DNA from 4 places in the Xylophilus sp. PBN-3R genome. Region 4 is predicted to be linked to each of the others. Evidence: predicted binding sites of a transcription regulator. Region 4 holds the regulator's gene; each other region holds the start of a gene.
What was found. The regulator sigma-54, encoded in region 4, starts transcription at its own class of promoters, with help from an activator protein. The targets are predictions, from matches to a motif close to TGGCANGNAANCTGCTTT.

Region 1 (7,575 bases), 820 kb from region 4:
CGGATTCCAGCAGGTCCTTGGGGATTGCCGCGGTGTTGATGGCGACGAAGGGGCCGTTGGCGCGCGGCGAATGCTTGTGCAGCGCACGCGCCACCAGTTCCTTGCCCGAACCGGACTCGCCGGTGATCATCACCGTGACATTGCTTTGCGAAAGCCGTCCGATGGCGCGGAAAACGTCCTGCATGGCGGGTGCCTGGCCCAGCATTTCGGGCGTGGCGGCCATTCGCTCTTCGGCGATTTCCTCGCGCTGGCTTTCCTCGACGGCGCGGCGGATCAGCTCGACTGCCTTGGGCAGGTCGAAAGGTTTCGGCAGGTATTCGAAGGCACCGCCCTGGAAGGCCGACACGGCGCTGTCCAGGTCCGAGAAGGCGGTCATGATGATGACCGGCAGGCCCGGATGCTTGAGCTTGACCTTTTCGAGCAGGTCCAGACCCGAACCACCCGGCATGCGGATGTCGCTCACCAGGATCTGCGGGCCCTGATTTTCCGGGTCGTCTTCGCCGGCCTCTTCGAGAGCGGCCAGCACTTCGCGTGGATTGGTAAAGCTGCGGGTGGGGAGGTCCTCCCGCAGCAGGGCTTTTTCCAGCACGAAGCGGATGGATTGGTCGTCATCTACTATCCAGATCGGCTTCATGTCTTGCTCTTGGCCCTGTCGGTTATCGTTGTTGCTCAAATTTCACGGGAGCGGGATCAGCAGTTTGAAGTCCGTCTTCCCGGGGACGCTTTCGCATTCGATGAGTCCATGGTGCTGTTGCACAAAGGTCTGCGCCAGGGTGAGCCCCAGGCCCGAACCACCTTCGCGACCCGATACGAGCGGGTAGAAAATGCGGTCCTTGATCGATGCCGGAACGCCAGGTCCGTTATCGATCACATGCAATTCCAGTGCCAATCGGTATCGTTGCTTGCCGAAGGTGACTTGGCGCGCAATACGGGTCTTGAGCACGATGCGCCCTTCCCCGTCGGCGATACGTTCGGCCAGCGCCTGCGCTGCGTTGTGGGTGATGTTGAGCACCGCCTGGATGAGCTGTTCCCTATCGCCGCGAAACTCGGGGATGGAGGTGTCGTAGTCGCGCACTACCCGCAACCCCCGGGGGAATTCGGCCACGATGAGGGAACGCACCCGCTCGCACACTTCATGGATGTTGACGTCGCCCACCAGATGCGGACGACGGTGCGGCGCCAGCAGGCGGTCCACCAGCGCCTGCAGCCGGTCGGCCTCGTGGATGATGACCTGGGTGTATTCGATGAGGTCGCGCGACTCGATTTCCATCTGCAGCAGCTGCGCTGCGCCACGGATGCCGCCGAGCGGATTCTTGATTTCGTGGGCCAGGTTGCGGATGAGTTCCTTGTTGGCCTGCGTCTGGTCGATCAGGCGTTCCTCGCGGTCCTGTTTGGCCTGCTGCTCCATCGGCAGCAGTTCGATGACGATCTCGCCCTTCTGGTCGGTCGGCGCCACGATGACATGCACCGGCAGGGCTTCGTGGTTGGCACGCCGGATGGCGTCGTCGTAACGCAGGGCCGCGAACTCGTTGCCGACGGCACCGGTGAGTGCGTTGCGCAGCAGTTCGGGCTCGGTGAAGAAGTCGGCGACCGAATTGCCGACGATGGCACGGCGCGAAGTGCCGAGCGCATCTTCCAGCGCTGCATTGGCGAACAGCACGGCGCCGTCGGCTGCCACCACCGCCACCAGCGTGGCCAACAGGTCGAAAGACTGGTAGCGGACCGAACTGTCTTTCGGCGCACGTTTGCCGATGCCGGGAATTTTCAGGCTCATCAAGGGATTACCGATTCTGCAGGCGCGACAGCTCGCGCCGGATGCCGTCCATGTCGCTCTCGTTGCGGGCGATGGCCGCCTTGAGCTCAGCGACACGATCAAGATATTTCTGGTAGTTGCGGCTTTCGGCGCCCTGTCGCTCGGGTTCGCCGTTGTTGTATTCCTTCTGCAGCTCCGCCTGCCGCGCCTGCGCCCGGCGCAATTCGTTTTCGAGAATCGAGCGGGCGTCGGCGTCGCGCGCCTTCTGCTGGTCGTTGTCGATGCGGGCCGCGGCCGGGGGCGCCGTGACCACATTGCCGCCCGACGCACCGGAGCCACCTCCGCCGCCGCCGCCGCGGGTGCCTTGCACGATGGTGACATTGCCGCCTTCCATCGGCTTGCAATCGCGCTGCTTGGCAACCGTCGGATTGTTGGTGTATTCGTTGCCGCAGCGATAGATGCGGCCGTCCTGCGCCAGTGCCGTGGTCGACATGCCTGCGGCAAAAGCCGCGAGGCTGCCGACGGTCATAATTTTCAGAAGCTGCAATGCCTGGATCATCAAAAGTCGCTCCGCGTTTAGCCCGGCAGTATCGCGCCATTCATGCGGCGATGTGATGAACAACCCACATCATGAAAAAGGGCGGCCGAAGCCGCCCTTTCGAAGCATCACTGGCAGCCTGAAGCTTTACAGCGAGTAGTACATGTCGAATTCCACCGGATGGGTGGCCATGCGGAAGCGGGTGACTTCCTGCATCTTCAGGTCGATGTACGCGTCGATGTACGAATCGGTGAACACGCCGCCCTTGGTCAGGAAGGCACGGTCCTTGTCCAGGTGTTCCAGCGCCTGGTCCAGGCTGTGGCACACGGTGGGGATCAGCGCGTCTTCCTCCGGCGGCAGGTGGTACAGATCCTTGGTGGCGGCTTCGCCCGGGTGGATCTTGTTCTCGACGCCGTCCAGGCCAGCCATCAGCAACGCTGCGAAACCCAGGTACGGGTTCATCAGCGGATCCGGGAAACGTGCTTCGACGCGACGGCCCTTCGGATTGGCGACGAACGGGATGCGGATCGAGGCCGAACGGTTCTTGGCCGAGTAGGCCAGCTTGACCGGGGCTTCGAAGCCGGGAACCAGTCGCTTGTAGCTGTTGGTGCCGGGGTTGGTGATGGCGTTCAGGGCACGCGCGTGCTTGATGATGCCGCCGATATAGTACAGCGCGAAGTCGGACAGGCCTGCATAGCCGTCGCCGGCGAACAGGTTCTTGCCGTCTTTCCAGACCGACTGGTGCACGTGCATGCCGGAACCGTTGTCGCCGACGATGGGCTTGGGCATGAAGGTGGCGGTCTTGCCGTAGGCATGGGCCACGTTGTGGATCACGTACTTCTGCAACTGGACCCAATCGGCGCGCTGGATCAGCGTGCTGAACTTGGTGCCCAGTTCCATCTGGCCGGCGTTGGCCACTTCATGGTGATGCACTTCGACCGGGATGCCCAGGCCTTCCAGCACCAGGCACATTTCCGAACGCATGTCCTGGAAGCTGTCGACCGGCGGAACCGGGAAGTAGCCGCCCTTGACCGCCGGACGATGGCCGGTGTTGCCGTGTTCGTATTCCTTGTCGGTGTTCCAGGAAGCTTCTTCGGAGTCGATCTTGACGAAGCAGCCGGACATGTCGTTCTTCCAGCGCACGCTGTCGAAGACGAAGAATTCAGGTTCCGGTCCGAAGTAGGCGGTGTCGCCCAGGCCGGAAGCCTTCATGTAAGCCTCTGCGCGCTTGGCAAGCGAACGCGGATCACGTTCGTAGGCCTTGCCGTCGACCGGGTCGATGACGTCGCAGGTCAGGATCAGGGTGGGCTCTTCGAAGAACGGATCGATGTTGGCGGTATTCGGGTCGGGCATGAGCTGCATGTCCGAGGCTTCGATGCCCTTCCAGCCAGCGATGGAAGAACCGTCGAATGCATGGCCGGAAACGAACTTGTCTTCGTCAAAGTGCGAAACCGGCACGGTGACGTGCTGTTCCTTGCCGCGGGTATCGGTGAAACGGAAATCAACGAACTTGATTTCGTTCTCTTTCACCATCTTCATCACGTCTGCGACGGTCTTGGCCATCAGGAATCTCCAGAAAGTTGAATGCGCGTTAGAAAGGCTAGCACCAGAAGCTGTTGCAGTTTCTGTGCCAAAGCTGGTGCACACAGGCTGCACACGGCACCGGATTGTGCCTTCGCTTGCTCACGGGTTTCAGGTGGCAGGACCTCTGCCGTCTGTAAAAGTCGCCGGATTCGCACCAAATTGGAAACCCGAGCAAGAACCAAATTGGTGCCGGCTCAGCGCACCATTTCGGGGCCGAGTTTCATGCCGAGGACATGCAAGCCGGCCAACAGAGCCGGATAGGCGGCGCGGGCCGCCGCCGCTTCGCCCTTGACTCCAAGCTCGATATGCCGGCCGTGCACCGGATGGTCCACGCTGGGCAGGCTGAACACCTTCACGCTGGCGTGATCGGCTTCGAGGCGAACCATCAACGGCGTGAGGAGTGATTCCATCGCGCCGTACACCACCACCGACCGCTCCTCGAAAGCCACGCGGTGGAACAGGTGGGCATAGTGCTGGTCCAGCACCCACTCCATCATCGGCCAGGCCATCACCGGGAAACCGGGGACGAAATGCACCTGGCCACCGGCCGGACCGGTGCAGGAAAAACCAGGAATCTTGTTGTAGGGATTGGGAATGATGCTGGCGTGTTCCGGAAACACACCCATGTTCAGCCGATGCAGGTTGTCTGCGCGCTCGGGCTGGAACTCTTCGCCTGCCTCACGCGCCGTGTCCTGCATGCGCTCGCGGATCAGGGCCTCGGCCTGCGGATGCAGCACCAGCGACTGGCCGAGCGCACGGGCGGCGGACTGGCGGGTGTGGTCGTCGGGCGTCGCGCCGATGCCTCCGCAGCTGAAAACCACTTCGGCATTCGAAAAGGCGCGCTCGAGCGTGGCGGTGAGGCGATCGGGGTTGTCGCCCACGTAATCGGCCCAGGAAAGCTGAAGGCCGCGCGCCGATAGCAGCTCGATGAGCTTGGGCATATGTTTGTCGGCGCGTTTGCCCGACAGGATTTCGTCGCCGACGATGATCAGGCCGAAGGCGGTGGGGGTTGGCTGAGAAGTCATCCGGCCATCGTAGCCGGAGCCGACGACCAACGCCCCCGGTGGACGAACCGCCGGCTCAACCCCTGCCGAACAAGCGCTTCACGCCCAGCCATTGCTGCGACCAGAAACCTTCGCCGTAGTCGCGCACCCGCCCATGCTCGTCGGGCTCGACCTGGTCGCGAATGCCGGTGGGGTCGAAACGGATGGTGAAGTCCGCGGTGCGAAACAGAATGTCCCACCACGGCAGCAGCACCCCGAAATTGCAGCCGCCCAGCACCGTGCCGACCGGCGGAATGCCGTCGCCCTCATGGCCGCCGCGAGGACTGCTGCGGGCCGCGGCATCGTCGGTCGCCAGGGGCCATTCGTGGCCGATGCCGATGTTGTGGTGGCGCCGGTGAAACCGCGGACTCACCCAGAGACGCTCGCCGATCCGCCCGAACCACATCCGCAGGTTGGCATGCTGCAGGCTTTCGCTCAGCTGGCTGATGACCACCACCACGATGAACTGACTGGGCTGCACGCCGATCAGTTGGGCCACCACGACCACGATGGCGTCGTGCAGAACCGCATCGATCAGGTGGTTGCGGTTGTCGCTCCACATGGTCATCTGGCGTTGCGAATGGTGCAGCGCATGCAGCTTCCACCACCAGTCCAGCTGGTGCTGGCCCCGGTGGATCCAGTACTCGAGGAAGTCGAACACGACGATGTAGAGCAGCAAGCTGACCCATGCGATGTCGGTGACGCCCGGCCACAGGTCGTCGATCTGCCAGGTGTGCAGGCCCTGCACCCGAAGCCAGCCGAACGCGTCGTCGAACAGGGGCTGCACCGCCAAAAACAGGACCACCCTGAAAAGCCCGACGCGGTAGATCAGGGTGTAGAGGATGTCGACCCGGATCGCCCGCCGGTCGCGCACCGGCTCAGCCGGCCGCCAGCGTTGCAGGGGCCCGATGAGGGCCACCAGCACCAGCACCTCGATCAGCCCGATCAGCAGCCAGCCGGTGCCGTCATAAGCGTCTTCGATCATGCTGGACATGCCCAGCAGGAACATCGCCGGCTGTACCACCGCTTCGAAGAGCCATTGCTGGGCGGATGAAAAAACGTTCGCGAAAAAATCCATGTGCAGTGGAGTCGGCAGACCCCGATTCGGTTCAACTGGCTGTGGCAAATCCGATGTCGGCGCAGCGTTTGCCCGACACCAGAAAGTGGCCGGATCATATTCCCTGGCAAGACGCCATAGGCCGAGAGGCTCCGTAGGCAGAATCTCGCACAGATGTAACACTGCGAACGCATTGATATGCGAATCACAGGAGAACGAGTGGGGCAGATTATTTTTATCGCGGCTTTGTTTATCGGCGCCATCGTTCTCGCATTCATGATGGTGGCCACGGCCACCAGCACCGTTCAGGTTGCGAAACGCTGGGAGGGGGGAATATTGCAATATTTCTTTTATGCGCTGTTCATCAGCAACAGCCTGATGACACTGCTCTCCGGCCGCGATTTGAGCGGGCTGGACCCGTCCATGCCGGAAACCGGCGGAAGCCCGGTGATGGCGTGGAGCATTCGATTGACCTCCCTGTTCTTGTTGCTGGCGGCCCTGGATCAATGCGTGAGGTTCTTCAGGAAAAAACCAGACATCGAGCCGGCTCGCGCAGTGCTTGCCCTTGGCGTCCTTTTGTTGTGGTTATCCAATATCGTCGCACCGGCGTTCTGGTCTGCACATCCGACCGGGTTCAATTACACCTGGGCATATCAGCCGGTCCTCATCGTCGGGCTTTTGTGCCTGACGGCAGAAAACGGCAGCGCAGTAATCCGCCATTGCAGAAACGCGATCACCCTGTTTTGTTATCTCAGCCTAGTGCTGGCCGTGGTGCATCCATCCTGGGTCATCGACACCAATTACATGAGAGGTTTTGTGACCGGATTACCTCGACTCAGCGGCATGGCGACCCATCCGGTCACTATGGGAATGATCGCGGCGACCGGTGTCTGGTGTCTGGCGTATGCGCCGTTCCGCTCGCGGAAGATGACGATACCGGCCTTGCTGATCTGTCTGGCAGCACTTGTGCTGTCGCAATCCAAAACAACCTGGGTCGCATTCGCCCTGGGTCTGCCCGTGGTGATCTTCTACCACCAGCGCGCCGTCAGGGTGACCGACGTTGCAGCACGCAGCACAAGTGTCATGTTCGCCGCGGGTTGCGTCGCTGCCATGCTGCTGGTCCTGGCCCTGCTGGCACTGCTGACGCTGGGTGTGGTGGATGACCAGTTGGGGCAGTTTGTGCATTCCGCATTGGGCGCCCAGATGTTCAGCCTGACCGGACGGGACATTATCTGGAATATTGCGCTGGACGAATGGCAGCGCTCGCCCATCTTCGGTTATGGTCCGAATCTATTCGATACGAGTTATCGAATGCGTATCGGCATGCTGTTTGCCACCGATGGACATAATCAATTCTACGATGCGCTCGCCCGTTCGGGCATGGTAGGCGCAGCTGGCGCCGGCATTTACAGTGCCATCATCGCGTGGGCGGGCTTGCGTTACAGTAATGCTTCCCGGGGATTGAGCCTGATCCTGTCGATTTCATTGCTGGTCCGGACCGTCAGCGAAGTGCCCTTCGTGTTGACCGTCACCAACCTGAACGACACGGCGCATTACCTGCTGATATGTGTGATCGTGAGCTGCCTGCGCACCCGCCCAG
Region 2 (7,575 bases), 2.4 Mb from region 4:
ACCACCGCGCCGTCGCTGTCCGAGACCAGGCCGGACACCGTGGGCCGTGCACCGATGCCGCCCAGCCGGCCGACCAGGCCCAGGCGCGGAGCCGTCAGGTCGGCGCCGGGAATCTCGATGGACAGGAAGTCGGTCGACGCCTCGCCGCGCTCCAGCCGGGTGACCTTCACTTCGCAGTTGCCGATGGCGCGCAGGTGTTCCGCCACTTCCTCGCCGGTGACATGGGCAGAGGACAGCAGTTCGATGGTTTCGCTGACGTGTTTCATGGGCTCTCGGGCAGAAGGAAGGGGCCGGCGTCCAGCAGGGCGGGATCCTGGTCGCCCAGGAAAAGGCGGCTTTGCGTATCGCCCAGCAAGTGGGCGTCGTGGCCGTTCACCCACAGGCCGCAGCCTTCGGGCAGGCCCAGCACGGCGGTGCGAGGGTGCAGCACGGTGAATTCGCGCAGTCGCTGCCGGCGTGTCTCGCCGCGGTGCCCCGGCGGATGCATGTCGGTGTAATGCGCGTTGATCTGCAAGGGAACAAGGCCCATCGCGTCCAGGCCGCCGGGGTCGGCCACCGGCATGTCGTTGGTGGTGTGGATGGTCGGACAGGCGACGTTCGAACCTGCGCTCCAGCCCAGGTAGGACGCACCGCCGCTGCGCACCCGTTCGGCGATGGCGCCGAGCAGTCCGCGCGACCGCATGTGGCCCAGCAGCGCGAAGGTGTTGCCGCCGCCGACCAGGATCAGGCGCGCGGCCTTGACCGCGTTCACGGCCGCCGCCGGGTCGGCTTCGCGGTGCACCGAGCGCACCTTCAGGCCGACCGGCGCGAGTGCGTCGGCGACCAGTGTTTCGTAATCGTCCCAGCCGCGGGTCACCCCCGCGAAGGGCACCAGCAGCGCCTCCCCGTCGTGGGCCCGGGCGGCGGCCCAGTCCTGGATCCACGGCAGCGCGTGTGTCAGGTAACCGGCGTCGCTGGAGGAATTGCTGAGCAGCAGGAGGTTCATGGGTGCCAGACGCAAAAGGAAGAAATCAGAGGGCGGCGGAACGCCAGAAAGGGTCGCCGATGCGCCGTCCCAACGTACCGACCGCATCGACCATCAGCCGCTGCCATGCCTCGGTCTGGCGGTTGTCGGCATGGCGGGCGGCGGCGAAGGAAATACAGAGACCGCGCAGTTCGCCGTCGCGCGGGTCACGCACCGCGGCGGCGATGGCGCCGATGCCCGGCATGGCGCCATCGACCACCATCGCATGGCCGGCGGCACGGACCTGGTCCAGGCACGCCATCAACGCGCCGACATCCGCCAGGCCGGACTGGCCGGTGGGCGGCAGTGCGAGCGCCGGGTCGGTGCCATAAAGCGCGCCGATTTCGTTGGCATCCAGCCGGGCCAGCAAGGCGCGGCCCATGGCGGTGCCCGGCGCAGCGCGTCGGGATCCGGGCGACGACAGCACCTGCACCGGCGTGTCGCCGTTAAGGCGTTGCAGCACCACCGTCTCGGCGCCGTTGAGCGCCGACAGATAGGCGGTGACGCCGCTCTCGGCGGAGATCTGCTGCAGGGTTTCCCGGCAGGCGTCGTCCAGCGGGGTCGCCGCATAGGCGCCGCGCGCTGCGCGGGCCAGTAGCGATCCGGCACGGTAGCGGCGGGTTTCGGCGTGCTGGTCCAGCAGGCCGTAGCGGGCCATCTGGTTGAGCAGGTGGGACGCGGAACTCTTGGCCAGGTCGAGGCGGGCGGCTGCCTCGGTGAAGCTGAGTTCTTCGGTACCGTCCGCAAAAAGCTGCAGCACCCGCTGGACGTTGTCGAGAATACTCATCGGTTCGAAAAAACGGAACTAAAGTTCGATATTTTCGTAATCTTAACCAGTGGCGCTGCCGGCCACAAGGCCGGTAGCCGACGTCGTGTGGATCAGGCCGGGTGCGGCGCCGCGCGTTCGCCCGCCAGCAGTTGTGCGGTGGCCGCCTCGATGCCGTCGGTCAGCACCGTCGGATAGGCCAGCTGCGGGCGCAGCCCGGCAAAACCCGCGCCGCCGAGGATGCAGCGGGGCGCACCGTCCTGCGCGAGTGCGTGCAGGGCCTGCTGCAGCCGGCGCACGGTGCCTGCGGCGTCGCGCGATGCGGCCAGGCCGTCGGCGGGCAGGATGGTGATGCCGTGCAGCAGCGGCGCAGCCGGGTGGGTGGCGATCAACGCCCGCAACATTCCGTCCCAGGCGGCTCCGGCGGTGACGATATGGAAACGCTCACCGGCAACCAGCGCGGCATCCAGCGACGCGGTCGCCATGCCCGCGACGGGGCGTCCGGCGACGGCTCGCAGCGCGGCCAGGCCCGGGTCGCCGAAACAGGCCAGCAGCACCGCGTCGGAGCGCCAGGCGCGGTCCATCGCCGGCCAGTCCGCGGCGATGGCGCGGGCACCCGCCGCAAAACTCGCGGGGCTGGAGATCACCGCCGGTCCGCTGGCGCAGGTCGCGCCGTGCACCGTCACATCCTGGCGGCTGCCCAGGTCCAGCAGGCGCCGCACCTCGGCCACCACGCTGTCGGTCATGCCTGCGGTGTTGTTGGGGTTGAGTACGGCCAGTTTCATGCCGAGGCGGCAGGCGCGGCCGCGTCGGGCAGGGTGTTAGCCAATGCCCAGGCGCGTGCGATCACCGCGTCGGTGTCGTCCGCCTCGTCCGGTTGCGAAACCCGCGGGATCAGCCGTGTCTCGATCAGCGAAAGGTGCACATGCATCGACTTCATGGCACGTGCGCCGTCGCCGCGCCGCAGGGCGTCGAGGATTTCCTCGTGCTCTTCGCAGGCGCAGGATGACGATGCCGCAGGCTCGAAGAAAGCCACCAGCATCGAGGTCCGGCTGACCAGTTCCTGCAGTTCACGCAGCACGAAAGGGCTGTTGGCAAAACCGGCCAGCAGCATGTGGAATTCACCAGAGAGACGGATCGACAGCGCCCGGTCGCCTGCATGCAGCGCCTGGTGTTCACGCCGGCCGTGTTCTGCCAGGGCTTCCAGTTGCGGCTCGGCAAGCCGGCCCGCCAGCCGGCCGGCGATGCCGCCTTCGACGATGCGCCGCGCCTCGTAGATTTCGCGCGCCTGCGCCAGCGTCGGGTTGGGCACGAAACATCCGCGGTTGGCTATCACATCCAGCAGCCGTTCATGGCCCAGCCGGTGCAGCACCTTGCGCACCCGTTCTCGCGATACACCGAAGACCTGCGCCAGCCGGGTCTCCACCAGTTGGGAACCCGGTGCCAGCCTTCCGGTGAGCAGTGTCTGGGCGAGGCACTGGTAGATGGTGTTTTCCTGCGGATGCATCCGGCGACTCTAGCGCGGCCCCGCATGGGCGATCCAGTGGCGCGCGATCTGTTCGCGTGTGGCGATCCAGGCACCCGGCCGGGCTCGCATGTGGCGCAGGATCAGCTCCAGCGCCTTCATCCGCGCCGGCCTGCCGATCATGCGGAGATGCAGGCCGACGGACATCATGCGCGGCGCATGGCCGCCTTCCTGTAGCAGCCAGTCGTAGGCGTCGACGACGTATTCGGCGAACTGCCCGGCGGTGGCGAAACGCTGGGTGTGCTGGAACTGCATGTCGTTGGTGTCGAAGGCATAGGGCAGCACCAGGTGCGGCCCGCTGGCCAGCGGCACGAAGTAGGGCAGGTCGTCGTTATAGGCGTCGCTGTCGTACAGGAAACCACGCTCGGCCAACAGCCCGCGGGTGGCCGGTGTGCAGGCCGAACGGGTATGCCAGCCCAGCGGGCGCTTGCCGCACGCCGCCTCGATGGCGCGGATGGAGGCGTCCATGTCTGCGGCTTCGCGTTCGGGTGTCATTCCGGCGTGGCTTTCCCAGCGCCAGCCGTGCGCCGAAACCTCGTGGCCGCGGCTCACCGCGTCCTGCGCCAGCCATGGGCTGCGTTCGACTGCGCGGCCACAGGCGCTGACCGTCATCGGGACATCGAAGCGGTCGAAGGTGTCGGCGATGCGCCACCAGGCCGCGCGGGTGCCGTATTCGAAGTGACTGTCGATGCACGGATCCCAGCCGGAGCGCGGGTCGATGACCTCGTACACACCTTCGTTGCGGGCGTCGCCGTCGGCCACCGAGAACTCGGCGCCTTCCTCGAAATTGAGCACGAAAGAAACCGCCACCCGCGCGCCGCCCGGCCAGGTCACGGCGGGCGGCCGGTTGGCGTAGCCTTGGAAATCGCGCGGGTGCGTCGGTGTGTCGATGGGGTTCATTCGGCTTTGATGTTGCGGTCCTTCACCACCTTGGCCCAGCGCACGAACTCGGCGTCGAGGTAGTCGGACGATTGTTTGAGCGTCATGCTGGCGACGTCGCCGCCGGTCTCTTCCACGCGGCCCCTGAAGTCCGGCGACGCAGCCATGCGGCGCAGTTCGGCATTGACCTTCTCCAGCACCGCGACCGGCGTCCTGGCAGGCGCCAGCAGCATGTACCAGGAGGTGAATTCATAACCCGGAATACCGGCCTCGGCCACCGTCGGCACGTCCGGCAGGCGGGGCGAGCGCCTGGCGCTGGTGATGGCCACGCCGTTGAGTGTTCCGGCCTTGATCTGCGGCATCGACGACGTGATGATGTCCACCGACATCGCCACCCGGTCGCCCATCACATCCTGCAGCGCAGGCGCTGCGCCCTTGTAGGGTACGTGGGTCATGTGGATGCCCGCCATCGACTCCATCAGCGCGGCGCCGACATGGCTGGTGCTGCCCACGCCGGACGACGCGTATTGCAGCTCGTCCGGTCGGGCGCGTGCCATGGCGATCAGGTCCTTCAGCGACTTGCCCTTCAGCGCCGGCCCGGTGACCACCACGCTGGGCACCTGGGCCACAACACCGACCGGCACCAGGTCGGCCTTGGTGTCGTAGGGCAGTCTGGCGTACATGAAGGGGTTCACCGCATGGCCGATGGTCACCATCAGGAAGGTGCTGCCGTCGGCCGGAGCCTTGGCCACCACGTCGGTGCCGATCACGCCGCCCGCGCCGGCGCGGTTGTCGATCAGCACCGGCTTGTTACCCCAGGCCTCGGAGAGCTTCTGGCCGACCATGCGGGCGAACATGTCCGCGGCGCCGCCGGGCGGGAAGGGGACGACGATCTTCACGGGTTTGTCGGGGTAGCTCGAAACGTCTTGCGCGACGGCTGCCGGCGCGCCGAACACGGCGGCTAGCGCGACCGCCAGCGCAAGGGCGGATTGGATGGAAACGGATGGGGTGAACAGCTTGGGCCAAGACATCGCAGGACTCCTGAATACACGAAGGAGAGGTGCAACGATCTGGCCGCGCACCCGAATTGTGCACTTGCCATCTGGCATTGTGCACAATCTTCATCAACGCAGCTTCCATGCCAAGTACGGTCTTGAAACGCCTTTGCGCCAGGGATCGGCCAGACTCCGGCAATTCATCCAGGAGCTTTTTCGTGTCCAAACTTTCCCTCGCCGCCAAGTTCTCTATCCAGCAGGCTCAAGGTGTGGCCGCCACCATTCGCAGCGTGCAGACCGGCAGCTTCAACGGCAACCGGATCGAGGTCGTGACCGGTTACGACGCAGGCGAAGACCGTTATGCCATCCACGCCTACATCACTGCGGCAGACGGCGTGCGACACAAGTTGCCGATGGTCGACAACCATGTGGACGCCGAGCGTGAAGGTTTCGCTCGGGGCTGGGAAGCCGTGGCGGCGTTTTTCGAAAGCTGATCGGCGGTCTCGCCAACGCCGACGCACCGTTTCAAGTCGGCTGCACTTCAGGCGGTGCACTGTGGTGCATCTCGGTGGGTTTTTCGCTGCTGTTCGCAGGCACGGTTTCTGCATGCTTTCCGGCCTGTGGCGGGTGATGCAGCCCGCAAAAATCAGTTCTTCCGCTAATGACGGCGCCAACCCACACCCGTGGTTCCACGAGGGTGCGTTGTGCCGGCCCGCCAGCGGAGGTGCGCCGGCCTCGTCACCAAGCCCTCGGCGCCCCGGGTCCCCACGAAGGATCCCATGAAAATCATCGTTATCGGCCACGGCATGGTGGGCCACAAGTTCCTGGAAAGCCTGGCGGAAACCGGCATCGCCGATGCCCAGGTCACCGTGTTGTGCGAAGAACCGCGCGCCGCCTACGACCGGGTGCACCTGTCTGAATTCTTTGCCGGCAAGACGGCGGACGACCTGTCGCTGGTCGAAGCCGGTTTCTTCGAACGCACCGGTTTCAGCCTGCGCCTGGCCGCCCGCGCCACCAGCATCGACCGCCGCGCCAGAACGGTGACCACCCTCGACGGCGAAGTGCTGCCCTACGACAAGCTGGTGCTGGCCACCGGCTCCAGCCCGTTCGTGCCGCAGGTGCCCGGCCGCGACCGCGAACACTGCCATGTGTACCGCACCATCGAGGACCTGGAAGCCATGCAGGCATCCGGCGCGAAGTCGAAGACCGCCGTGGTGGTCGGCGGCGGCCTGCTGGGCCTGGAATGCGCCAAGGCATTGCGCGATCTGGGCATGGAAACCCATGTCGTCGAATTCGCGCCGCGCCTGATGGCGGTGCAGGTCGACGAGGGCGGGGGCCAGTTGCTGCGCGCCAAGATCGAGGCGCTGGGCCTGACGGTGCACACCGGCCGCAATACGCTGGAAATCGTCGATGGCGCACGCTGCCGCCACCGCATGGTGTTCGCCGACGGCAGCCATCTGGAAACCGACATGATCGTTTTCTCCGCAGGCATCCGCCCGCGTGACGAACTGGCCCGCCAATGCCTGCTGGCGGTCGCACCGCGCGGTGGTGTCGCCATCGACAGCGCCTGCCGAACCGGCGACCACGATGTGTATGCCATCGGCGAATGCGCATCGTGGAACGAACAGACCTTCGGCCTGGTGGCGCCGGGCTACGACATGGCGCGCGTCGCCGCCCGCCACATCGCCGGCGACGCCGACGCCAGCTTTGCCGGTGCCGACCTGAGCACCAAACTGAAGCTGATGGGCGTGGACGTGGCCAGCATCGGCGACGCCCACGGCCGCACCCCGAAAAGCCGCACCTGCCAGTACGTGGACGAACGCAAGGGTGTCTACAAAAAGATCGTCGTCAGCGAAGACGGCAAGCAGCTGCTGGGTGCCGTGCTGGTGGGTGATGCGGGTGAATACGGCACGCTGCTGCAGCTGGCGCTGAACGGCATCGCACTGCCCGCCGATCCCGAATTTTTGATCCTGCCGTCCGGCGACGGCAAGGCCAGGCCAGGCCTGGGCGTGGACGCCTTGCCGGACACCGCGCAGATCTGCTCGTGCAACGACGTCAGCAAGGGCCGGATCAACGCCGCCGTGGGCGAAGGCGCATGCGACATCGCGGCCGTCAAGGCCTGCACCAAAGCCGGCGCCACCTGCGGCGGTTGTGTGCCGCTGGTCACGCAGGTGATGAAACTTGAAATGTCCAGGCGCGGCATGGCGGTCGACAACCATGTCTGCGAACATTTCGCTTACTCGCGCCAGGAGATCTACCACCTGGTCCGCGTCGCCAACATCCGCACGTTCGACGAACTGCTGGCGCGCCACGGCAGGGGCCTGGGCTGCGAGGTCTGCAAGCCGGTGGCGGCCAATGTGTTCGCGTCGTGCTGGAACGAGTTCGTGCTGAAAAAAGACCTGGCCGG
Region 3 (7,575 bases), 1.2 Mb from region 4:
CGCCGCGGCGCATCTGGCGTTCGCTGCGGGTCATCAGCCAGGCATGGACCAGCGCGGCGGCGAACAGGCCATAAGACGCGATGCCCAGGGCCAGGTGCAGCGCGAACAGGGTGGCGCTGCCGCTCACGTGTAGCGGAGCCCCGGGGAACACCAGCGCCAGCAGCACCGCGAGGGCGCCGAGTCCGGACAGGGCCCAGCGGGCGCGCAGCAGGGGGAACATCCGGCTTTCGACGGCATAGACCGTCAGCACCAGCCATGCGGTGACCGAAAGTGCCGGGCCGAAACCGAAACGGGCGGGTTCCACCAGCAGGGTGCCGCCCAGCACCACGGCGTGCAGCAGCCAGGCCAGCACCAGGGCGGCACGGCCGGCGGCGTCGGAAATACGCCGCGCAAAAACGGCCGGAACTGCATAGGCTCCGGCTGCGGCCAGGCCCAAAGCCAACACCACCCCGGCCGGAGACGCACTCGCTAGAATCATGGCGTCCGAGTGTAGTGGCGTTTGCCGCCCACTTCAGGCGTCGCCGACGCCTTCGCGCCCAGCCCTCGTCGCGGTGCCGCGCTGCCCGACGCCGCATTTCTCCGCTTTCGATTCCCCTACTCCCCACACCTTCCATGGCCTCCGCACTTACCGAAAAGCTCTCCCGACTCGTCAAGGAAATGCGCGGCCAGGCCCGCATAACCGAATCCAACGTGCAGGACATGCTGCGCGAGGTGCGCATGGCCCTGCTGGAGGCCGACGTCGCCCTGCCGGTGGTGCGAGACTTCATCGCCCGCGTAAAGGAGAAAGCCCTGGGCACCGACGTGCTCGGCTCCCTCAAGCCCGGCCAGGCGCTGGTCGGCATCGTCAACCGCGAACTCGCCGCCACCATGGGCGAGGGTGTCGCCGACCTGAACCTCAACGCCCAGCCGCCGGCGGTGATCCTGATGGCCGGCCTGCAAGGCGCCGGCAAGACCACCACCACCGCCAAGCTGGCCAAACACCTAATCGAGAAACGGAAGAAGAAGGTGCTGACCGTGTCGGGCGACGTCTACCGCCCGGCCGCCATCGAACAGCTGAAGACGGTGACCGCCCAGGCCGGCGCCGAGTGGTTCCCCAGCACACCCGACCAGAAACCGCTGGACATCGCGCGTGCGGCCATCGACTACGCCCGCCGCCATTATTTCGACGTCCTGCTGGTCGACACCGCCGGCCGCCTTGCCATCGACGAAGCGCTGATGCGTGAAATCAAGGAACTGCACGCCGAGTTGAATCCAGTTGAAACCCTGTTCGTGGTCGACGCCATGCAGGGACAGGATGCGATCAACACCGCCAAGGCCTTCAAGGAAGCGCTGCCCCTCACCGGCATCGTGCTGACCAAGCTCGACGGCGACTCACGCGGCGGTGCCGCGCTGTCGGTGCGGCAGATCACTGGCGCGCCCATCAAGTTCGCCGGCGTGTCCGAAAAGATCGACGGGCTGGAAGTGTTCGACGCCGAACGCCACGCCGGCCGGGTGCTGGGCATGGGCGACATCGTGGCGCTGGTCGAGCAGGTCACTGCGGGCGTCGACATGGAAGCCGCGCAGAAGCTGGCGGCCAAGGTCAAGAGCGGCGACGGCTTCGACCTGGAGGATTTCCTGGGCCAGCTGCGCCAGATGAAACAGATGGGCGGCCTCGGCAGCCTGATGGAAAAGATGCCGACCGAACTGACGGCCAAGGCAGGCGCGGTCGACATGGACAAGGCCGAACGTGAAGTGCGCCGCAAGGAAGGCATCATCTGCAGCATGACCGCGCAGGAGCGCCGCAAGCCCGAGCTCATCAAGGCAACCCGCAAGCGCCGCATCGCAGCCGGCGCCGGTGTGCAGGTTCAGGACGTCAACCGCCTGCTCAACGAATTCGGCCAGATGCAGACCATGATGAAGAAGATGAAGGGCGGCGGCCTCATGAAGATGATGAAACGCATGGGCGGCATGAAGGGCATGGGCGGAATGCCCGGCATGCCGGGAATGGGCGGAAAACGGCCCTTCTGAACAGACGCGCTTTGGCAGCGCGCATAAAAAAACCGGCTCATCGAGCCGGTTTTTTTGTGTTTGCCTGATCCAGGAATCAGGCAGCAGCGGCAGCAGGTGCAGCCAGGCGCGGACGCGACAGGCGGTTGGCATGCAGCCGTGCGCGACGCAGCACCGAAGGCGACCAGCGCTCTTCCGGGATCAGCAGGAAACCGCGGCTGCGCATCACGCTGCCCAGCTCGACGTGGCTGGTGTACACACTGACCGGCACCGAAAGCAGCAGCGGCAGGCCGACCGGCAGCAGCCACAGCAGGGCGCTGGGGTCGATGGCGGCGATGCCGGCAGCCAGCACGGCGACCACGGCGCTCATAGGTGCCAGGCTCGCTGCAGCGGTGCGCCAGCCCAGGCCGTTGGCTTCACGGGGAGGCGACTTCCAGTCCAGCTTGATGCCGGTCAGGGCGGTCGCCACGAAGAGTGAATGGGCCAGCATGCGAACTGGCGATTGCAGCACGGCCAGCACGCTTTCCAGCAGCGAACTCTTCAGCAGGCCGACGACACCGCCGAACATGCGTTGTTCGCCCTTGATCAGCACGGCGGCGATGCCCAGGACACGCGGCAAAAACAGCACGGCCACGGTAAAGGCCCACAGGCCCATCAGTTCGCCCGGCAGGATGTCGAAGTTCTGCACCAGACGGCTGCCGGACAACCACAGGGCGGTGCCCAGGGTCATGAAGGCCAGCCACAGTGGGGCGGAAACATAAGACAGGGCGCCGGTCAGGAACATGGCGCGGTGCACCCGGTGCAGGCCCGGCTCGGCGATGAGGCGGAAGTTCTGCATGTTGCCCTGGCACCAGCGGCGGTCACGCTGCAGTTCGCTCAGCAGGTCGGGCGGTTGCTGTTCGTAGCTGCCAGCCAGGTCGGACACGAGCCATACCTGGTAGCCGGCGCGGCGCATCAGCGCTGCTTCGACAAAATCGTGCGACATGATGCCGCCGGACATGCCGCCAGTGCCTTCGATGGGAGCCAGGGCGCAGTGTTTCATGAACGGCTCGACGCGCAGGATGGCGTTGTGGCCCCAGTAGTGCGATTCGCCGAGTTGCCAGAATTGCATGCCCAGCGTGAACAGGCGGCCCGTCATGCGCGAGGCGAACTGCTGCGAACGTGCATGCAGGGTAGCGTGGCCGATCGACTGGGTGGCCGTCTGGATGATGCCGGCCTTGGGATGGGCTTCCATCAGCTTGACCAGGGTCGACAGGCAGTCACCGCTCATCACGCTGTCGGCGTCCAGCACCACCATGTATTTGTAGTCCTTGCCCCAGCGACGGCAGAAGTCGGCAACGTTGCCGGCCTTGCGGTGGGTGCGGCGGGTACGCAGGCGGTAGTACACCTCGATCTGCGGCTGCTCGGGGTTCTGGGCCAGCGCGGTACGCAGGTCTTCCCAGGCAGCACGTTCGGCCTTGGCGATTTCGGGGTTGTAGCTGTCGGACAGCACGAACACGTCGAAAACCTTGGCATTGCCGGTGGCGGCAACCGATTCGCAGGTGGCGCGCAGGCCGGCGAACACGGTGGCGACGTCTTCGTTGCAGATCGGCATGATGATCGCGGTGCGTGCTTCCGGGTTCATCGTGTGGTCGCGGACTTCCTTCGAAGACAGGGTGTGCGGGTCGCCACGCAGCGACACCCAGAAACCCATCAGGGCGGTGGTGAAGCCTGTAACCACCCAGGCCGACAACACGGCGAACAGCACGATCTGGCCGTACTGCAGCAAGGCGTTGTCGTAATCGGGCTGCACACCGGCGAACAGCGCCGTGGCGATGCCGGTCGTGAAGATGGTGAGCAGCAGGAAAGTCATGCGGCGGGCATTGGCTGCGCGCTGCCAGGCTTCAGGCGACTTGCGTTCGGCATCGATGACGCTGGGCGCGCCGCGACGACCGGTAACCGCCATCAGCATGCCGGTGCCGACGCTGTTCCAGAAACCGCGCCATGGCAGGGGAGCCATCGATCCACGATTCACCGGAGGCGCGGTAACCGCATTCGGGTGACGTTCCTCACGCAGCTTGCTGCGGGCGGCGCGGAGCCGGAGGGAGGTGGCATTTAGGATTCGCATGGGAGCATTACTGCAATGCCCGTGCCAGCATTTTAAATGGCTTTTTAATCAAGGACTTAGCGCTTTATTTTGAAGTATTCTCTTCGAATTTTTGCCGCCGCCCGGTCGAAAACACGTCTTTTTGTCGCCAAACCCCGACATCTCAGGGTTGTCCCGCAGTCCATCCCATATAAATCAATGACTTAGCATTGTCGTCAGTCAGCGACGCCGTTCTGGCCATCGGCGACAGCATCGGCCTTGAAATGTCCTGGTGTGAGTGCATGCTTCTGCAGCAGGCGATAGAACTCGGTCCGATTGCGATCTGCCAGCCGTGAGGCATCGGCGACGTTACCGTCTGTTAATTTGAGAATGCCGACGAGGTAGTCGCGTTCGAACTTGGTTTTCGCGTCGGCGTAACTCAGCACTTCGACCGACGGCGTGCGTAATGCACGCTGCACCAGCGCCAGCGGCACCAGCGGAGTGGTCGACAACGCGCAAACCTGTTCCACCACGTTGTAGAGCTGGCGCACATTGCCCGGCCAGGATGCGGTGGTCAGCGCTTTCAGGGCCTCGGGCGCAAAACCCGACAGCCGTTTGCCGTACTTCTTGCTGAGCTTGTGCAGGAAATAGTTCGCCAGCAGCGGCACGTCTTCGCGCCGCTCGCCCAGCGTGGGCAGCGTCAGTGTCACCACGTTCAGCCGGTAATAGAGGTCTTCGCGGAACTGGCCGTTGCGCATGGCCACGTCCAGGTCGCGGTGGGTAGCCGAGATGATGCGGACATCCACCGGGATCGACGCGCTGGAGCCCAGCGGCCGCACTGCGCGTTCCTGCAGAACCCGCAGCAGCTTGACCTGCAAGGCGGGCGGCATGTCGCCTATCTCGTCCAGCAGCAGCGTGCCCCCGTCCGCCTGCTGGAACAGGCCCTTGTGATTGGCATGGGCGTCGGTGAAGGCGCCCTTCATGTGGCCGAACAGTTCGGATTCGAGCAAGTTCTCCGGGATGGCCCCGCAGTTCACCGCCACGAAGGGTTTGCGGGCACGGGGGCTGGCGCGGTGGATGGCGCGTGCCAGCAGTTCCTTGCCGGCACCGCTGTCTCCGCGCAGCAGCACCGATGCATCCGACTGCGCGATCATCCGCGCCTCGGCCAGCACCTCGGCCATACGGGGGGAACGGCTGACGATCTCGGCGCGCCAGGATTCGTCGAAGTCTTCTTCGGCCGCCTGCGGTGCGCTCAGGGCCAGCGCCTGGCCGATCTTGTCGAGCAGTTCCTTGCCGTCGAAAGGTTTGGTGAGGTAGGTGAACACGCCTCGGGCCGTCGCCTCGACCGCGTCGGGGATGGTGCCGTGCGCGGTCAGCAATATGACCGGCAAGGAAGGGTGTTTGGCCCGCACGTTGTCGAACAGCGCCAGGCCGTCCTTGCCGGGCAGTTGCACATCGGACAGCACCAGTTGCGGCAGCGACATCTCGAGCTGGTTCAGGGCAGATTCGGCCGAACCGACCGCGGTGACCTTGTAGCCCGCAGCGGTCAGCCGCATCGACAGCAGCCGCAGCATGTCGGCGTCGTCGTCCACCACCAGGATGGGGGCGCCTTGCCCCGGGCTGCTCATGGGCGGGCTCCGCCGGCCGGCGCGGCGGCGCCGTTGGACCGGGTCAGGCTGCGTTCGATGGCACGCACCGCCTCGAGCCGTTCGTTCAGCTGGTCCATCCGGCGCTGGGTGTCGCGCATGGCGGCGTTCTGTTTGTCCAGCAGGTCTTCCACCCGGCGTTGTTCGGCATAGCGTGCAGCGATCAAACGAGCCATCGGCTGAAGGCGGCGGGCGTCTTCGCCAGTGCCGCTGGCCAGCCGTTGCAGCACGCCGATGGCCCGTTGCATGTCCTGAGGCTGCCGGGTCTGGCCCAGGGCGATGGCCAGTTGCAGGTCGGCATAGGCGCCGCGGCCGGCTTCGGGCATGTCGTTCAGGCGGGCGATCTCGGCGCCGAGTTCACCGATGCTCATCACTCGCACACGGTCGGCGTAGGTCAGCAGGGCGACATTGCCTTCGGCCTGGGCCAGGACCGTGGTGCGCGGACTGCTGCTGGAAACCGCAGCGCTGGTGCTGGCAGGTGTTTCTTCGACCGGAGGACGTTCGCAGACGACCGGAGCGGGCGGCGGCGGAGCGGGCGGCGGCGGCGTGGCGCAACCGCCGAGCCAGGCCGCCAGCGAGCCGAGCAGCAGCGTGCGGAAGAGATATCCGTTGGGGGTGGGGCGGGAACTAGAGGGCATTGGGTAATTCGATGCGGAAATGAGCGCCGCTGGTGTCGGTCAGCAGCGCGATCGTGCCGCCATGGGCAGCAATGTATTCATGGACGATGGACAGGCCCACGCCGCTGCCGCGTGGCGCGTCGGTGGGTTGCACCTGGCCGCGGTAGAAGGGTTCGAAGATGCGGGCGCGGTCGTTCTCGGCAACGCCCGGACCTTCGTCCTGCAGTTCGATGCGCACCCGGCCGTCGACCTTGGCCAGCCGCAGCCACAGCCGGCCGTTGCGCGGCGAGAAACGGATGGCGTTCGACAGCAGGTTGGCCAGCGCGGTGCCCAGCTTGCCGGCATCCACCTGGGCCGATACCGGCGTGCCTTCGAGGTCGATGGTCAGGCCGCGCGCCTGCCACTGCAGCCGCTGCGAATCGACCTGTTCTTCCAGCAGTTGCAGCAGATCGGTCTTTTCGCGTTTCAGCTGGCGCGCCTCGAAGGCGGCCGCGTTGAAGCGCAGCAGCGCCTCGATCTGCGTCTGCAGGACGGCGGTGTTCTGCTGCAGGATGCCGGCCACTTCGCGCTGGCTTTCGTTCAGCTCGCCGGTCACGCCGTCTTCCAGCAGCGACACACCTTCGCGCATGGCTGCCAGCGGGGTCTTCAGTTCGTGCGAGATGTGGCGCAGGAAACGCGCCTTGTCGGCGTCCAGCTCGGTCAGCCGCAGGCGCAGCCATTCCAGCTGCTGGCCGATGCGCTGCACGTCGGCCGGCCCGCGGATGTCGATGGGCACATCCAGCCGGTTTTCGCCAAGGCCGACGATGGCACGCTCCAGCCGCTTGAACGGCCGGCCCAGCCAGACACCCAGCAGCACCGCCAGCACCACCGCCAGAAAGATGGTGCCGATGACCAGCCGGGTGAGCCGTTCGCGGCTCAGGTCGAGTTCGCTGGCCATGGCGCGGTTGCGTTCCTCGATGGCCCGCTGCACCTCCTGTGCCACCACGGCGGTCATGCGTTCCAGTTCGCGGAACTGCCCGGACATGGCCCTTTCCCGTTCCAGTGCGGTGTCGGGCGCCCCGGCGAACAGCGCGGTGATGTCACCCAGCTCTTCGCGCCACCGGGCCGCCACCTCACGCGGAACATCGCCCGGCACCAGTTCGTCCAGCAGGCCGTCGGCTTCCCTGGCGGCTTCGTCGAAACGTTTGCGCAGCATGCCGTCGTTCAGGATGAGCGACTGCCGGCCTGCACGTTCCATGGTGGCGCTGCGGTCGCCCAGGCC
Region 4 (7,575 bases):
CTGGCCGGCCACACCGGCCACGGCGATCCGTTCGCCGTACGGCGGGTTGAGCAGCAGCACGCCTTCGGGTGCGGGCGGTAGGCGCTGCAGGGCGTCGCCGCCGCGGAACTCGACTACCCGCGCCACGCCGGCACGTTCGGCATTGCGCTCGGCGAAGTCGACCATGCGGTGCGACACGTCGCTTCCGAAAATCGGCACCGTGGGTTCAGTCACCGCGTTTTCGGCCTCGTCGAGCAGCACGCGCCATACATGCGACTGGAAGGGCAGCATCTTCTCGAACGCGAAACGACGATGCGCACCGGCCGGAATGCGGCAGGCGATCTGCGCGGCCTCGATGGCGATGGTGCCGCTGCCGCAGCAGGGGTCGTACAGCGGCAGGGGGGTGTCGCCGTGGGGGTTCCAGCCGCTGGCCGCGATCATGGCGGCGGCCAGGGTTTCCTTCAGTGGCGCGTCGCCCTTGTCCTCGCGCCAGCCGCGCTTGAACAGCGGCTCGCCCGAGGTGTCGATGTAGAGCGTGGCCTGGTCGGTGGTCAGGTGAGCGTGGATACGTACATCCGGCCACTGGGTGTTGACGTCGGGCCGCTCGCCGCTCTTGTGGCGGAAACGGTCGGCCACGGCGTCCTTGATCTTGAGCGCTGCAAAATTCAGGCTCTGCAGCGGGCTGTGCTGGGCGGTGACCTCGATCTTGAAGGTCTGCCTGGTGGTGAACCAGATCTCCCAGGCGACATCGGATGCGGCCTCGTACAGATCCTTCTCGTTGCGGTACATCGTCTGCGAGAGCTGCACCAGCACCCGCTGGGCCAGCCGACTGTGCAGGTTGAGCAGCATTGCCTCGCGCCAGGAAGCCCGCAACAGCACGCCGCCGCGAAGTGTTTGCAGGTCCATGCCGGCCAGCCCGGTGAGCTGGTGGACTTCGTCGGCAAGGTAACCCTCGACGCCGGCGGCGCAGGGCAGGAAAAGTTGTATCTGATTCATGGAAGTCGCAAGGATACGCGCCACAGGTGAATGGCCCGGTCACGCAGGGGCACAATGCTTGCCGCTATTGGAGACCTTCATGATTCTGCGCAAGACTTTTGCCGCCGCCGCCGCTGTCCTCGTGATGGCCGGCGCTTCGGCTCCGGCTTCGGCCCAGATCGCGGGCACCGCGCTCAAGAACATCCTGGGCCAGGCGTCCGACAACGCACTCGACCAGCTTTCGAAACCCGGCGCGTTTTCGGCCGACAAGGCCATCAGCATCGCCTTGCCGGGCGCGGGCGGCAAGGGCGTCGGCGACCTGATGAACCTGGCCAGCAAGGCGGGCCTGACGGGCGACATCAACGGCGGGCTGAACCGTGCCGCCGAACAGGCTGCGGCGCAGGCCAAACCCATCTTCCGTGCCGCCATCGACAAGGCCACGCTGACCGATGCGGTCGGCATGGTGAAGAGCGATACCGGTGCCACCGACTACCTCAAGCAAAGCACCGGGCCCGAGATCCTGAAGCAGCTGCAGCCGCTGGTGCGCAGCGCACTGCAAAGCAGCGGCGTGCTGAAGCAGACCTCGCAGCTGTCGGCGCTGGGCATGAGCGAGGACAAGCTGACCGACTACGTGGCCAACAAGACCTCCGAAGGCATCTTCACCTACGTGGGCCGTGAAGAAACCCGCATGCGAGCCAACCCGCTCGAAACGGGCAAGAACCTGCTGCAGGGCATGAAGGGCCTCAAGTTCTAGGCCTACACCTCGCCGCCTAGAGCGACTTGCGCAGATTGGCCGGCGCGATGCGCAGTGCATCTCGATATTTGGCCACGGTGCGGCGGGCGCATTCGATGCCCTGTTCTTTCAGCATGTCGGATATCTGGCTGTCGGACAGCGGCTTGCGCTGGTCTTCGGAAGTGACGAACTGCTTGATGAGCGCGCGCACTGCGGTGCTGGAAGCGTTGCCGCCGGTCTCCGTACCCAGCGCGGAGCCGAAGAAGTACTTCAGTTCGAAGGTGCCGTAGGGCGTCGACATGTACTTGGCGGTGGTCACCCGGCTGATGGTGGATTCGTGCAGGCCCAGTTCGTCGGCGATCTCGCGCAGCACCAGCGGCCGCATGGCCAGTTCGCCATGCACGAAGAAGTTCTTCTGCCGCTCGACGATGGCGTTGGACACCCGCAGGATGGTGTCGAAGCGCTGCTGGATGTTCTTGATGAACCAGCGGGCTTCCTGCAGGCGCTGCTGCAGCGCGGCGCTGCCCTCGCCCTTGTGTTGCTTGAGAGCGCTGGCATAGATGTCGTGCACCTTCAGCTTGGGCATCACGTCGGGGTTGAGCATGACCCGGAAACGCGGCTGGCCACCGCGGCCGATCTTCTGCACCAGCACGTCGGGGATGACGATGTTGCGCTCGACATCCACGAACCGCCGGCCGGGTTTGGGTTCCAGCCGGGCGATCAGTCCGATGGCGGCGCGGGTGACCTCGTCGTCCAGGCCGCAGGCGATGTTCAGACGCTTGATGTCGCGACGGGCCAGCAGTTCCATCGGCTGGGCGCAGATGGCGATGGCGGCTTCGACCACCGGACGTTTGCCGACGCCGTTGTCGCGCATGCCGCGCAATTGCAGCGTGAGGCATTCGCGCAGGTCGCGGGCGCCGACGCCGGCCGGCTCGAGGTTCTGCAGCAGCCGCAGGGCAACGGCGAAACGCTGCACCAGTTCTTCGACCTCTTCGGCGTTCTCGTCCTCGCTGCCGGCCAGCCCCAACGCCAGCGAGGGCAACGAGTCTTCGAGGTAACCGTCGTCGTTGAGCGACTCGATCAGGAAACGCAGTGCCGCGCTGTCTTCGGCCGACAGACGAAGCGACAGTGCCTGCCGGTGCAGGAAGGCGGTCAGCGATTCCTGGCTGCGCGCCAGTTCGGTGGCGTCGACATTGCCATCGTCGCCCAGGTTGTTCTGGCGGGCCGGTGCGTCGCCGCCCCATTCGCCGTCGTCGGCCACGACTTCGGTACCGCCGTCGCCGTCCCAGTTGGGTTCGGACTCGACACTGCTTTCAGCGTCGGAATCGCTGGTGTTATCAGTGGTGGTGACCGTGGTTTCGCTGGTGCTGCCGGCGTGGAAGTCGTCATCCGATGCCGGGGCATCGGACTGGGCCACACCGAACTCCTCGCGCGCCGCCTCTTCGTGCGTCACTTCGAGGAACGGGTTTTCGTCGAGCATCTGCTCGACTTCCTGGCTCAGTTCCAGCGTGGACAGTTGCAGCAGCCGGATCGACTGCTGCAACTGCGGCGTCAGCGCCAGATGCTGCGAAACCCGAAGAGACAACCCCTGCTTCAACCGAAATCCTTCAAAAGGCAAGCGCGTAGCGCGAGCCGCAAAAACGGAAGGCCGCCGCGCACGGCCGCCCGAAGCGGCCGGCCTGCCCCCTGCAAGGGGGTTGGCGGAGACACGAAGTGCGAAGCCTGGGGGTGATCCAAGTGCTACATCCTGAAGTGTTCGCCGAGGTAGACCCGGCGCACGTCGGCGTTGTCGACGATCTGCTCGGGCGTGCCCTGGGCCAGCACCCGTCCGTCGCTGATGATGAAGGCGTGGTCGCAGATCCCCAGTGTTTCGCGCACGTTGTGGTCGGTGATCAGCACGCCGATGCCGCGCTCTTTCAGAAATCCGATGATCCGCTGGATCTCGATCACCGCGATCGGGTCGATACCGGCGAAAGGCTCGTCCAGCAGGATGAAACGGGGCTGCGTGGCCAGCGCCCGGGCGATCTCCACCCGGCGCCGCTCACCGCCCGAAAGGGCCATGGCCGGCGAATCACGAAGGTGTTCCACCCGCAAGTCAGCCAGCAGGGCGTCGAGTCGCTCGGTGATGGCCGCCTTGCCCAGCGGGCGGCCGTTTTCGTCTTCCTGGAGTTCAAGCACGGCCCGGACGTTTTCCTGCACCGACAGCTTGCGGAAGATCGAAGCCTCCTGCGGCAGGTAGGACAGGCCCAGGCGCGAGCGGCGATGGATGGGCAGGTTGCCGACCGGCTGGCCGTCGATGCTGATGTCTCCGCCGTCGGAACGGACCAGGCCGACGATCATGTAGAACGAAGTGGTCTTGCCGGCGCCGTTGGGGCCGAGCAGGCCGACGACTTCGCCCTTCTGCACCGACAGGGAAACGTCCTTGACGACGGTCCGGCTGCCATAGGCCTTGCGCAGATGGTTGGCTTCGAGCCGGCTGCCGCCGGGGGCGATCGCATTCTCGGTCAAGGCTTGGTTCCGCCCATCGTTTCGGTGCTGCGCAGTTGCGGAGCCGGGCCGCCAGCGTCGCCAGCCCCGGAACCGGCAGCGGTACCCGTCGCGGGGACCACCGGGCCGCCCGGCGTGCCGCGCGGCGCCAGCACGGCGCGGATGCGGCCGCCCGGCGTGACGGAACCGCTCCCGTCGGCGACGGCCGACCTGCCACCCGAGTTGGGCGCGCCATCCACGGTGTAGACCTCGGTCACGTTGTTGTAGACGATGACGTCGCCGTGGACTTCGTCCTGCACCGTGGTGCCTTGCAGCCGGTGCATTTCGGCGCGGCGGGTGAAGGTCACCTTGTCGGCCTTGCCGTCGTAATAGATGACGTCGCCCTGCCCTTCGATGAACTCGTCGGGTGTGTTGGCCGCCGTGTCGCGTTTCTGCTTGAAGTAAGAACGTTTTCCGGGCTCGGCGGTGACGGTGCCGTACTGGTAACCGTCGGCATCCTGCCGTACTTCCAGGCGGGTGCCGCGGATGAGGATGGTGCCTTTGGTCAGCACCACGTTGCCGGTGAAGACGCTGGTCTGGGCCAGGTCGTCGTGCCGCAGTGCGTCGGCTTCGACGTTCATGGGTTTCTCCCGATCTGCTTTTTCAGCGAAGGCTGGTCCGCCGAACAAAACAGCGGAAAAGAGCAGCAAAAGAGTGGCAGCGTTGTAAGTTCTCATAGGGGCACGAATCTTGCAGGCATTGTACGGTGCAACAGTGACCCTCGCCGGCGGCCCTGAATGACGAATGCCCGCGGAAGCGGGCATCGGTTTGACGGGCGGTCGTTTATTGCAGCCGCCGACGCATCGTCAGGCTCCCTTGCGTGCCAGGCCGATCAGGAAATCGGTGGTTTGCAGCGCGCGTTCCATGTTGCCGGCCAATTGACCGTCGGTATAGAAACGACCTGCGATGCCAAGCGCCGGTACGCCTTCCACCTTGTAGGCGTCCTGCAGCTGCGTGGCACGGCGAGCCTTGGCATTGACCGAGAACGAATTGAAGGTCTCGGTGAACTTGGCCTTGTCGAGACCCTGCTTGGCAGCCCAGTTGATGATGGCGCCGTCGGTTGCGATCTGCTGGTGTTCGCCGTGGATGGCGTTGAACACCTTCACATGCAGTTCATCGACCTTGCCCATCGCTTCGAGCGTGTAGTAGAGCTTCTGCTGCGGCAGGAAGTCGTCGCGGAAGGACACCGGCACACGGCGCACCACGACATCGGCCGGCACGGCCTTGACCCACTTTTCGAACGCCGGCTCGAAAGCATTGCAATGCGGGCAGTTGTACCAAAAGAACTCGGTCACCTCGACCTTGCCCGGCGGGGTTTCGACGGGGACCGGCTTGCCCAGCACCATGTAGTCCTTGCCGGCCTGCGGAGCGACACGCGCCTGCGCCATGGCGGCTTGCGGCAACAGGCCGGGCACGGCGACGGCGGCCAGTGCAGCGGTGGTGCCGGCGAACGCACGGCGACTGAAGGCGGAAGAGGAAAAGTCCATGAAAAAAGGTGCTCCTTGAGCCGGTCAGAGCCGGGCTGTCCGATAAAAGTTCAGCGCTGTACGCGCACCAGGGTGGATTCCATGCCGGAGCCGTCAAGCTTGTCCTTCAGGCGCTCGGCATCGTCACGCCGGGTGAAGGGTCCGATGCGCACGCGATAGACGGTGCGGCCAGCCTGTTCGCGTTCGCTGACGCGGGCCTCCCAACCCATGATGGCGAGGCGCGCACGCTGTGATTCGGCATCGGCTTCGGTGCGAAAGGCGCCAGCCTGGATGAGGTAGTCGAAGGTATCGGCGCCGGCGGGGGCTGCGGCGGTGGCGGGGGCCGCTGCCGACCGGGCCCGTGCGAGGTCGCCCAGCGGGTCGGACGAGCCTGCAGACGGTTTCGGCACCGCGGCGGTGGCCGGAGCCGGAGCCGGCGTGGCGGCGCTGGTGGTCGGCGCTGCGGGTGCCGCCGGAATGGTCGGATCTGGTTTCGGTGCCTGCGGCATCGCCACGCCGGTGGCGGCACCGGCCGGCGCGGTGCCGACATCGGCCGGTTTGCCGCCGGCAGCACGTTTGCCCAGGACCGAGTTGGGATCCCAGTCGCGGTTCTTCTGCGCCTCCAGTGCATCCTGCTCGGCGCCCCGGGCGCCGTTGCGGTTCATGAAGGGGATGGGTACCTTGGTGACGTAAACCGCCACCGCCAGCGCCGCGCCGAGGCCGACCACCACACCGATGACGATGCCGAGGAAGGTTCCGCCGAACTGGCGATTTTTCAGACTAAGCCTACGGGCTGGAAACACACGCATCCCCTGTTCTTCCATCACATCTTGACCGGAGCAGAAACGCCCAGGACAGCCAGACCATTTTGCAGCACCTGCGCGGTGGCCGAAACCAGCGCCAGGCGGGCGAGCTTGACGGCTTCGTCCTCGACCAGGATGCGTTCGGCACCGTAGTAGCTGTGATAAGCAGCCGCCAGGTCCCGCAGGTAGAAGGTGACGTCGTGCGGTGCGAAGTCGCGTGCGGCCGCGGTCAACATGTCGGGGTACTTGGCCAGTTGCAGCATCAGCGCCTGTGCCGCGGGTGTGTCGAGCGCCGCCAGGTCGACGGACGCCAGCGCGGCACGGTCACCGCCCCAGCCGGCCATCACCGAACAGATGCGCGCGTGGGCGTACTGCACGTAATACACCGGGTTGTCGTTGTTCTGGGCCACGGCCAGATCGACATCGAAGGTGTATTCGGTGTCAGGCTTGCGGCTCAGCAAAAAGAAGCGCACCGCGTCCTTGCTGGTCCACTCGATCAGGTCGCGCAAGGTGACATAGCTGCCGGCGCGTTTGCTGATCTTGACTTCCTCGCCGCCCTTCACCACCCGCACCATGGTGTGCAGCACGTAGGCGGGATAGTCGGCCGGAATGCCCAGTCCGTCGACGCTGGAAGCCGCCTGCAGGCCGGCGCGAACACGAGCGATGGTGCCGTGGTGGTCGGTTCCCTGGATGTTCACCACGGTGTGGAAACCGCGTTCCCACTTGGCCAGGTGGTAGGCGACATCGGGCACGAAATAGGTATAGGTGCCGTCGCGTTTCTTCATGACGCGGTCCTTGTCGTCGCCGAAATCGGTCGACTTCAACCACAGTGCGTCATCCAGTTCGTAGGTCTTGCCGGACTGCTGCATCTTGCCGACGGCGGCTTCGACGCGGCCGCTGGTGTACAGACTGGACTCCAGGTAGTACTGGTCGAACTGCACCTGGAAGGCCTTCAGGTCCAGGTCCTGTTCGCGGCGCAGGTAGGCCACGGCGAATTCTCGGATGGATTCCAGGTCTTCCACGTCTCCGCTGGCGGTGGTGCTGCGGTCGTCGGCTGCGACGGTCTTCTTTTCAAGGAAATCGTGGGCGATGT

Region 1: a site for sigma-54 is predicted at 3,907-3,924, ahead of glnA (type I glutamate--ammonia ligase). Genes of this name have one in related genera too.
Region 2: a site for sigma-54 is predicted at 5,760-5,777, ahead of nirB (nitrite reductase large subunit NirB). Genes of this name have one in related genera too.
Region 3: a site for sigma-54 is predicted at 4,103-4,120, ahead of mdoH (glucans biosynthesis glucosyltransferase MdoH). Genes of this name have one in related genera too.

What each region holds. Positions count from the first base shown of each region.
Region 1 covers NZ_CM173225.1:3,445,629-3,453,203, forward strand. Annotated here, with positions in the region: gene ntrC (nitrogen regulation protein NR(I)) at 1-634, opposite strand, end outside; gene glnL (nitrogen regulation protein NR(II)) at 677-1,774, opposite strand; gene AC3ANW_RS16395 (hypothetical protein) at 1,782-2,282, opposite strand; gene glnA (type I glutamate--ammonia ligase) at 2,439-3,854, opposite strand; gene AC3ANW_RS16405 (competence/damage-inducible protein A) at 4,070-4,900, opposite strand; gene AC3ANW_RS16410 (sterol desaturase family protein) at 4,956-5,996, opposite strand; gene AC3ANW_RS16415 (O-antigen ligase family protein) at 6,195-7,575, shown strand, end outside.
Region 2 covers NZ_CM173225.1:1,888,597-1,896,171, forward strand. Annotated here, with positions in the region: gene AC3ANW_RS08950 (DUF1177 domain-containing protein) at 1-266, opposite strand, end outside; gene pepE (dipeptidase PepE) at 263-985, opposite strand; gene AC3ANW_RS08960 (IclR family transcriptional regulator) at 1,011-1,790, opposite strand; gene AC3ANW_RS08965 (aspartate/glutamate racemase family protein) at 1,883-2,554, opposite strand; gene AC3ANW_RS08970 (GntR family transcriptional regulator) at 2,551-3,276, opposite strand; gene AC3ANW_RS08975 (polysaccharide deacetylase family protein) at 3,286-4,194, opposite strand; gene AC3ANW_RS08980 (tripartite tricarboxylate transporter substrate binding protein) at 4,191-5,204, opposite strand; gene AC3ANW_RS08985 (hypothetical protein) at 5,387-5,662, shown strand; gene nirB (nitrite reductase large subunit NirB) at 5,948-7,575, shown strand, end outside.
Region 3 covers NZ_CM173225.1:565,245-572,819, forward strand. Annotated here, with positions in the region: gene AC3ANW_RS02640 (cytochrome C assembly family protein) at 1-478, opposite strand, end outside; gene ffh (signal recognition particle protein) at 613-2,007, shown strand; gene mdoH (glucans biosynthesis glucosyltransferase MdoH) at 2,084-4,093, opposite strand; gene AC3ANW_RS02655 (sigma 54-interacting transcriptional regulator) at 4,288-5,679, opposite strand; gene AC3ANW_RS02660 (hypothetical protein) at 5,676-6,335, opposite strand; gene AC3ANW_RS02665 (HAMP domain-containing sensor histidine kinase) at 6,325-7,575, opposite strand, start outside.
Region 4 covers NZ_CM173225.1:4,260,775-4,268,349, forward strand. Annotated here, with positions in the region: gene AC3ANW_RS20325 (THUMP domain-containing class I SAM-dependent RNA methyltransferase) at 1-975, opposite strand, end outside; gene AC3ANW_RS20330 (DUF4197 domain-containing protein) at 1,055-1,708, shown strand; gene AC3ANW_RS20335 (RNA polymerase factor sigma-54) at 1,725-3,284, opposite strand; gene lptB (LPS export ABC transporter ATP-binding protein) at 3,428-4,195, opposite strand; gene lptA (lipopolysaccharide transport periplasmic protein LptA) at 4,192-4,890, opposite strand; gene AC3ANW_RS20350 (thiol:disulfide interchange protein DsbA/DsbL) at 5,020-5,700, opposite strand; gene AC3ANW_RS20355 (SPOR domain-containing protein) at 5,751-6,488, opposite strand; gene argS (arginine--tRNA ligase) at 6,503-7,575, opposite strand, start outside.